4 regions of the Psychrobacillus sp. FSL H8-0484 genome follow, and region 3 is predicted to be linked to each of the others. Evidence: predicted binding sites of a transcription regulator. Region 3 holds the regulator's gene; each other region holds the start of a gene.
The links. The regulator Rex, encoded in region 3, represses fermentation and respiration genes when NADH is low (regulators of the CRP and FNR family bind a similar motif). The targets are predictions, from matches to a motif close to TTGTGAAATATTTCACAA.
Positions count from the first base shown of each region.

Region 1: MHH81_RS08715 (DUF3224 domain-containing protein) is a predicted target of Rex. The motif match lies at 1,010-1,027, and genes of this name have one in related genera.
Region 2: MHH81_RS07645 (cytochrome c oxidase subunit 2A) is a predicted target of Rex. The motif match lies at 1,224-1,241, and genes of this name have one in related genera.
Region 4: MHH81_RS03295 (AtpZ/AtpI family protein) is a predicted target of Rex. The motif match lies at 1,313-1,330, and genes of this name have one in related genera.

Region 1 is NZ_JBBOSZ010000001.1:1,827,492-1,829,697, forward strand. Features, by position in the region: gene MHH81_RS08710 (hypothetical protein) at 1-322, shown strand, start outside; gene MHH81_RS08715 (DUF3224 domain-containing protein) at 497-892, opposite strand; gene MHH81_RS08720 (hypothetical protein) at 1,266-1,469, shown strand; gene MHH81_RS08725 (hypothetical protein) at 1,896-2,206, shown strand, end outside.
Region 2 is NZ_JBBOSZ010000001.1:1,626,305-1,628,510, reverse strand. Features, by position in the region: gene MHH81_RS07650 (chemotaxis protein CheX) at 210-662, shown strand; gene MHH81_RS07645 (cytochrome c oxidase subunit 2A) at 1,306-1,428, shown strand; gene MHH81_RS07640 (cytochrome B5) at 1,449-1,925, shown strand; gene MHH81_RS07635 (b(o/a)3-type cytochrome-c oxidase subunit 1) at 1,927-2,206, shown strand, end outside.
Region 3 is NZ_JBBOSZ010000001.1:3,622,000-3,624,205, reverse strand. Features, by position in the region: gene MHH81_RS17700 (ABC-F family ATP-binding cassette domain-containing protein) at 1-542, opposite strand, end outside; gene MHH81_RS17695 (redox-sensing transcriptional repressor Rex) at 675-1,316, shown strand; gene MHH81_RS17690 (CPBP family intramembrane glutamic endopeptidase) at 1,363-2,076, opposite strand.
Region 4 is NZ_JBBOSZ010000001.1:691,112-693,317, reverse strand. Features, by position in the region: gene atpB (F0F1 ATP synthase subunit A) at 1-542, opposite strand, end outside; gene MHH81_RS03300 (ATP synthase subunit I) at 569-943, opposite strand; gene MHH81_RS03295 (AtpZ/AtpI family protein) at 950-1,168, opposite strand; gene wecB (non-hydrolyzing UDP-N-acetylglucosamine 2-epimerase) at 1,370-2,206, opposite strand, start outside.

The DNA of each region.
Region 1 (2,206 bases), 1.8 Mb from region 3:
ATCGTTGTTTTCTTGGAAGAAAAAAAGAGATTATTCCTTTATTCCAGAAGGGATAACTGAACCAATCCATCTTTCATTTTTCGATTCTCCTTTTAGCAATGAAGAAGAATTTAATGCTGTTTTACTAAGGGTATTCGATAAAGAAATAGATAGCGTGAAAATTGTCAAAGGTAGGGATATAATTCATAATTTTAAACTTCTTGCTAAGGATTCAGATGAGAAATTTGGATTGTTTAGAACCAAAAGTGGTGAAATATATGATGCTGAATATATTGCTTACAATAGTGAGGGTGAAGTAGTTTATAGTAGTACACCACAATAAAACTTCAAGGAACATAATAACTTATTAAAGTATCGTGGTGCTTTACTTCAAGAAGAGGTAAAGCTTTTTTCTTATTGAACTAAAGGGGCAGGTTAGTTGAACAAGCTCGTTCGACGAAAAGGACATTCCTGGTATTACAGGGGATGCCCTTTTACTAAACTATAGGGTATTTTGCTAAAATTCAAAGTCTAGAATCATTTTACTGGTTTGACCTGCAAACCTATAATTATAGGACCCTTTCAGGCTTTCTAATTCACCGGTGGCTTTGATGATTGTTGCCGGAGAATCTAGATTTCCTTTATCAAATATTCCTTGCTCTATAGCTGTAAATGTCCCCCGTTTTCCCTTATAAGTTCCCTCGAAATGCAGAAATCCGGAAATTTTAGAAGTGGCCATGTGACCATCTTCTGCATTTGATTCTAGATAATATAATAAATATTCAACAAAAGCTTTTCCTTTTAATTCACCATCAATATCATATTCGACATGGGCAATATTAATAGGGAAATCTTTTCTAGTGTCATCGACTGGCTTTTCATCCCATTTGCTTACTGTAAATGTTACCTCCATACGCGTAAACCTCCCTACATTATTAGATAAGTAATCTATCTCCAGTATACCACCTAAAAAGTACCATCAATAGTGGTATCTCATAGGAGTGTTTTTATTTTTTGTTCTTTACTGACTTTGTGAAGTATTACACTTACAACTTACAGTAACGGGTGCTTTAATGAAGGCTCATTGAGCTGCTTAGACGGTTTTTTTTCTTCTTCAACTAAAGCAGCAGTTTAGTTGAAGAAGAGGTTTTTTTTGCGAATGTGTTGAATAAGTTAATATATGTAAAATATTGAACGAGAAGGGGTGCTTTACTTCAAGTCTGGGGGTGGCACTTTTTTCTTAAACTAACGCAGGACAGTTCAATAATATTTATAGGGGGCATTTTATGATTAAGTCTTTAAAAGGGCAATTTATCTTATCTGTATTTGTTGCTATTGGCTTTGTTTATGTTAATTTTTCTAGTATTGAGTTTATTGCTGACAAGAGGGATCCAACCGTTCGGGTAATATTTTTCTTCACCATGATTTTATCGGTGTTTAATGCGGGATTATTGACGGAAAAATACATTCAAACAAGAAAGAAGAAATAACTTTTATCCAACTACCATGAAAATTAGTTTCTTCAAGAAAAGAAAAATGACAATACTTAAGAAGACCCCTACTTAATCGTAAAAAAAGAGGAGAGCATAAATAAGTCTATGGATTACGGTTGACTGGATTAAGGTCAGTATCAGTATTGACACTTCCTAAACATTTTCATTCTCTGTGGTGCAGCACTGATTTTGTGCTGCATGGATGGCTAACGGGTGCTTTAGTTAAAATTCATGGGGTTGCTTATGATAATTATAGATAGATATTAATAGTAATCGAAGGAAATGTAAAAAGTCTCAATGAAGGCTGTCTTTATAAATTTTGTTGTTATTTAAAAAACCAGATTATTATAATAATTGAAACTTAAAAGGATTTGCTTCGTCTATCTTTAATAATATAGACAATTGGATTGGAGGTAATAATACATGAGAAGGATTATATTTCTTGTTTTATCATTGGCTTTTATGTCTGTATTTCTTTTAGGTTGCCAATCAGAAGATAACACCACAATAGATGTAAATAATACTAACTTTGAACATCAGTCAAAAGATAACGAAAAATTGAAAGTTGATGGAGAAATTACAAAGATCAGTATTTCAAAATCAAAAGGAAATAGTGGTAGTGCAACAATTTTTGAAGATGATGAATCAATCGAGACATTAAAAAGTATAATCTCAAATGCTGTAAAAGAAGATGGAATAGTAGATATGGCTAATCCAGAGTTTTATATGAATCT
Region 2 (2,206 bases), 2.0 Mb from region 3:
TTGAACGCAAGACGTGTGTCGTAACTAAACTAAATAATATTACAGTAGAACCGATTAATATAGCTAACATTCAAATCGTCCTCTCAGTGAATTTGAAATTCATTCTCATTTAAATATACCATACTATTGTATGATTTTCTATACCTCTATTCTTTTTTCCTAGTAATTATGCTAAAATCGATACATCTTTACTATTTGGAGGGGAAATGGTGACTGCGTCAAAACACATACAAACTATATTAAATGGAACTATACAATCGTTAAAATCTGTTATCCCTTTTCCGATGGATATTAAATCACCCTCTCTCATGGTACAACCCTTTGAGCAAGAAGAGATGGGCGTTCTAATAGGAATAATTGGAGATATTAAAGGCCGTATTATTATAGATTCAACTTCAGAATGTTTATCTTCCATTGGAGCAACTATGTTTGGAATGCCTTTAGAAGGGGAAATGCTGGAATCATTTACTGGAGAATTGGGGAATATGGTAGCTGGTAACTTATGTACAGTAGTAGCTCGTGATGGGGTCGAAGTAGATATTACACCACCAACTGTCATTGTTGGAAAAACAAAATTATTCGGTTTTCAACATGCTTTTAAATTACCCGTTGAACTTGCAAATATAGGAAACTTAACAATCATACTAACAATTGATGAATAAATTTTTAGGAATTTAATACATACTATTTTTCTGAACTTTCAAATATGAAAGTTCTTTTTTATTTCCACTTTATTTATATTATTTCACGTGTTGATTAACCAAAGTACACAGTAAATTGCTTGTTAAAATGGGGATATATGCATAGGTGCTTTTGGAGTGCTTGGAACTGAACTAGTTCTACACCATAATCGAGAATTCTTGATGCGGAGGGATGCGACAAAGTCGCATCCCTTTCGCTTTTTTTCGATAATCGTGTGGTAGTCGTTCGTTCGCCACACTCCATAGCTCCTTCTAATAGAAGAGTCTAAGCTTTTGGAAATGAAAAATAGCCACTTTCCTATTTATATAGTAAGCAGTCAAAGATGCAATTTTGGCTGCTCAGTCCTTCTACACTTAGCCCTCGGTAAAGATGTAGTGATCATTTCGTCCGAAGCGAACCAAAAACGTACAAGTGCAACATGGGTCCTTGCACATTTCTTGTGAAATTTTAATGGGGGAAATTGGATAATCAACAACCCTTGTTTTATTATTTCACATTTTCTTCACATCATTACTTTATATCTGTGATATTTCTCACATCCACAACACTTTTTTAAATTTAATATGAATCTATACAAGAACGATTTATGGAGGTGTAAGGAAAATGTCCAAAAAGCATGAAAAGGAACCCGACTTAAAAGGGACACTCGTTTCCGTTAGTATGGTTGGAGTATTTATATTAGTTACATGGTTCATGGCATTTTACTTGTTTGTTGATCGATTTTAATATGATGGAGGTTTGAGGTTATGCATATTCATAAGTACGAGAAATGGTGGCTTACATTTGGAGTTGGCTCGCTGGTCTTATTTTTAATTATTGTTGGTTTTAGTGCATTCCATTTTGGTTCCCATCCACCAAGTGCAAAGGTGTACATTGATCCTGAGCGAGTGGATGAGATAGCACCTTTCAATAATCCTGGTGTACATAAAGTGGAGGGTAAGGATTGGGACTATGAAGTGGTGTTAGTTGCATCTGCATTTTATTACAATGTACCTGAAATAGAAGTACCACTTGGTTCAAAAGTGAAATTTATCGCAACAACGAAAGATGTCGTACATGGTTTCCAAATTGCAGGTACTAATATTAACATGATGTTAGAACCTGGATATGTATCCGAATACGTCACAACAGTTGATAAAGTTGGGGAATTTTTAATCTTATGTAATGAATACTGTGGCATAGGACACTCTTCTATGACTTCCATGCTAAAGGTGGTGGAGTAACATGACAACAATGACAGAAAAAGCAAAAGATTTGGTAAAAGTAGATCCTCGAGATGGTAAACTTGCACTTGCACATGTATACGTAGCATTTGTTGCTTTATTAATCGGTGGTCTTTGTGGATTATTACAGACATTAGTTCGTTCCGGTCAATTTACACTCCCTTGGGGAATTGGTTACTATCAACTATTAACTGTACACGGAGTTCTATTAGCACTTATTTTAACAACTTACTTTATTTTTGGGTTTCAAATTGCTGCTGTCAGTCGAACTGCAGGTACAT
Region 3 (2,206 bases):
AGCATTTTCGCTAATGCAAGTCTCGTTTTTTGGCCCCCGGATAACGCTTGGACAGGCTTGTCATAATCTTCTGGGAAGAACTGCATTCCGTGTAGAATCGAGCGGATGTCCGATTCAAATCGGTAGCCTCCAGCTTCATTAAAAGCGAGCTGTAATTCGTCATATGCAGCAGTTACACGTGCGTACGCATCTGCATTCTCATATATAGAAGGATCAGCCATTTGTGATTCTAATGAACGAAGCTCTTTTTCTGATTCAATTAAATGACTAAAAATGGACTTCATTTCCTCCCAAATGGAAAGCTTAGATTCGAGTCCGGCATGTTGTTCTAAATATCCTAAGCGAACATTTTTGGGCATAATAATATCGCCAGTATCATATGACATTTCGCCTGCAATTATTTTAAGTAAAGTAGACTTTCCAGCACCATTTCGACCAACGAGAGCAACTCGGTCACGGTCTTGAACCTCTAGCTTAACGTTTGTTAATATATCTTCCCCATTAAAGGATTTCGTTACTTGATTGACTTGTAAAACGATCACGATGATTCGCACCTCAATTCTACTCTTAAGTGTAATAGATAGGGCTGAACGTTGCAACGCTCTAGTCTTTACATTACATGAAATGTCTAGTAAGATAATAACAATTTGTTCGAATGAAATAGGAGGATTTTTATGAAACCTGAAGCACCGAGGATTCCTCAAGCAACAACGAAAAGACTTCCTCTATATTATAGATTTTTGCAAAGCTTTCATAATGCAGGACACAAAAGAGTTTCCTCACAAGAGTTAAGTGATGCAATGAAAATTGATTCCGCAACTATACGACGTGATTTTTCTCATTTTGGTGCACTTGGCAAAAAAGGATATGGATATGACGTACCTAACCTGCTCGAATTTTTTAGAAAAACGTTAGACCAGGATGAAGCGGCAAATGTGGCTCTTATAGGGGTTGGTAGTTTAGGAACTGCTTTTCTTAAATATAACTTTCAAAAAAACCACAATACTAAAATTGTCGTTGCTTTTGATACAAAAGCACCTGTAGAGGGAACAATTATGAGTGATATTCCCGTTTTTCATTCTAGTGTAATGGTAGAAAAGCTGAAAGAGTACGGAATAGAATTAGTCATTTTTACGTTACCAAGTCGTTCAGCACAAGAAGTGGCAGATCGTTTAACCGGCACGGCGGTTAAAGGGATACTAAACTTTACACCAGTGAGGTTAAGCACGTCTGATGCCATTCGTGTACATACTATTGATCTGTCAGTAGAATTACAGACGCTTATTTACTTGATTCGAAACGAGGATACAGAATAATGAAGAAAGCCTTCCACCGCATTTAAAATCGGTAGAAGGCTTTTCTTTATGGCATTTGCGAATAAGTTTCAAGGAATTTTTGTATGGTGTCTCCATAAAATTGGAAAACAGTCACAAATCCGTTTAATAACATATGAGACACAATCGAAGCGATGATTCGCTTAGTTTTATAATAAATATAAGCGAATATAAATCCCGAAACGGCATATAGTAGGATGTGCGTAAACTCAAAGTGAATAGCCCCAAACGCAATAGCACTAACGGAAGCCGCTACAAAGAAATTTGTTTTTGGTAATAACATACCGAATATAATGCGACGGAATATCAGCTCTTCTAATATTGGAGCAAAAATGACAATGGAAAAAATCACAAATGGCACACCGTGGGCGATTTCAATAAATTGTGCTGTATTTTGAGACCCAGGCTCCACCCCAAGTGCAAGCTCAATGTTTGCAGCAATGATTTGTCCTAAAAATACTAAGAAGAATCCGATTACTCCCCAGCCAATTGTTTTCGCTAAGCTAAACGGTGCTCCTTTAAGAGGTCGTAAAAATGCTTTATCTTTACGAATAATAAGCAAGGTTATGACTGTGGCAATCCCCATACTTAGAAATATCCACCAACCAGCAGCAATGAGTATTGGATTTTCAACATCTAACGAGGTAAAAAAATTGCGTAGAAGCGGTATAAAGAGGGCTCCTGATAGTTGCATCATGCAGTAAACGATTAATATGTATATAGCTGTCTTTTGTTGTTTCATGTAATTTAATACCTCTCCATTTATCTAGTTTCTTTTATTGTAAAGGAAATACAAAATAAAAGAAAAAATATTCTTCTCACTTGCAAAATGTTCTGTAATTAATTATTATTATAAGTGTGTTAGCACTCGA
Region 4 (2,206 bases), 2.9 Mb from region 3:
AAAAGAACTTCCCCTGCATAGATATTTCCGTAAAGACGTAGACCGAGTGTCAACGTATTTGCGAATTCTTCCATTACTTTTAAAGGAGCTAAAAAAGGAAGTGGTTTTAAGTAATCTTTACCATATTCTTTTATGCCCTTCGCTTTGATACCATAGTAGTGCGTTAATAGAATAATCATTACTGCAAGTGTCATCGTTACCGTCGGATCTGCTGTTGGAGATTTCCACCAAAGCACACCATCATACGATATCGAAAATGGTAGACCTAACACGTTTGCTACAAAAACAAACATGATTAATGTGATACCAAGAATATGGAATCTTCCACCTGTTTGCCAGTCAAAGTTACTTTTAATAATGCCTTTTACGAAGTCCATAATCCACTCCATGAAGTTCTGCATACCAGTTGGCTTCAGCTTCAAGTTTCTTGTCGCTATAAAAGCGATCAAAAATACGATGAGTGTTGTGACTGCAAGCATCAGGATATTCGACCAGTTTCCGTGCATCCCTAAAAACTCAAAAGTGGGATTTTTATGTTCCACGATTAATTCACCTCACTTTCACAATCTCATTGTTGGTGTCTTGCATAATACATAATTCGTTCTACTAAAAGCAGAACATAGGGAATCATTAATCCAATGACTGTGCTTATAACATGAATATACTGTGGAAGTGCAAGTGCTATTGCAACAGCTGCAACGCCAGATGCGAAGCGGAATGTTGTACCGAGACCTGCTCGTCCTTTTCCATTTGTTAACACACGGTCAAATTTCTCCATTCTACGTACTAGAATCCAGAAATTATACAGACCAAACAAAGAACCTAGTGCTAAGCCTGCAAAAATTGTCGAATACGGGGTAAACCCCCAACCTAGCGCACATACTGCGAGCAAAAAAAATATGTACTTTTTCTGCTTTTTATAGATATGTTGCATTTCATGCATTGGTCTTTAGTCTCCTGAATCATATTTTCGAATGGTAGCAATAAGTGCTATCACGCCAACCGAGAGGCCGAGTAATAGGCATATTACTAAAAATACTGGAGTGGTTCCATAAGTATTGTCAATCCACATTCCTGTGAATGTACCTATTAAGATAGAACCAACAAGCTGTGAGAGAATCGCTGAATACATAGCTATCCCTTGTAACGGACGTCTTATTTGACGCATAAAAGTTTCCTCACGTTTTTCCTGTTAAAGTAAAAACTGTGAATCTAGTAGAAAGTTGATACATCAAGTGTTTCAAGCACGAAACACCTATATTGATTATCCTTTGTAAGCATACAATAGGGCCAATTTGATGTCAATTAGTAGAAGTGAAAAACTTCACAAATACTTCTCATTTGACATCTTATCGACAAATTTAAAAAATTATTTTTGTTTTAAATATTCTTTTAAAGCATCCACTATCTTTTCTGAAGCTTTGCCATCCCCATAAGGATTACTCGCTTTCGCCATTTCGTTATAAGCAGTTGGGTTAGATAAAAGCTCATTTGCTAATCGGAAAATAGTTTCTTCTTCAGTTCCTGCTAGTTTCAACGTTCCAGCTTCAATTCCTTCTGGTCGTTCTGTTGTATCGCGAAGAACGATTACTGGTTTCCCTAACGAAGGCGCTTCTTCTTGAACTCCACCAGAATCCGTCAGAATAATAAATGATCTAGCCGCGAAATTGTGAAAATCTAATACTTCTAACGGTTCGATTAAATGAATACGATCATTTTCTCCAAGAATGTCGTTTGCTATTTCTCTTACCGCTGGGTTCATATGAACCGGATACACTACTTGTACATCCTCATGTTCTACTAATAATCGATTAATAGCTCGGAACATATTGCGCATTGGCTCTCCCAAATTTTCTCGACGATGGGCTGTTAAAAGAATTACTCGACTATTTTGTAGCTTCTCTAAAATAGGATGCGTATAATCTTCTTTTACAGTTGTTTGAAGTGCATCAATCGCTGTATTACCAGTAACAAAAATCCGATCACTTAGCTTATTTTCAGCAAGTAAATTTGCTCGAGATTTTTCCGTTGGCGCAAAATGTATATCTGCCATTACTCCCGTTAGTTGTCTATTCATTTCTTCAGGAAAAGGAGAATATTTATTCCATGTACGAAGTCCTGCTTCTACATGACCGATTGCAATTTGGTTATAAAAAGCCGCTAGACTAGCAACAAATGTTGTAGACGTATCTCCATGAACGAGCAC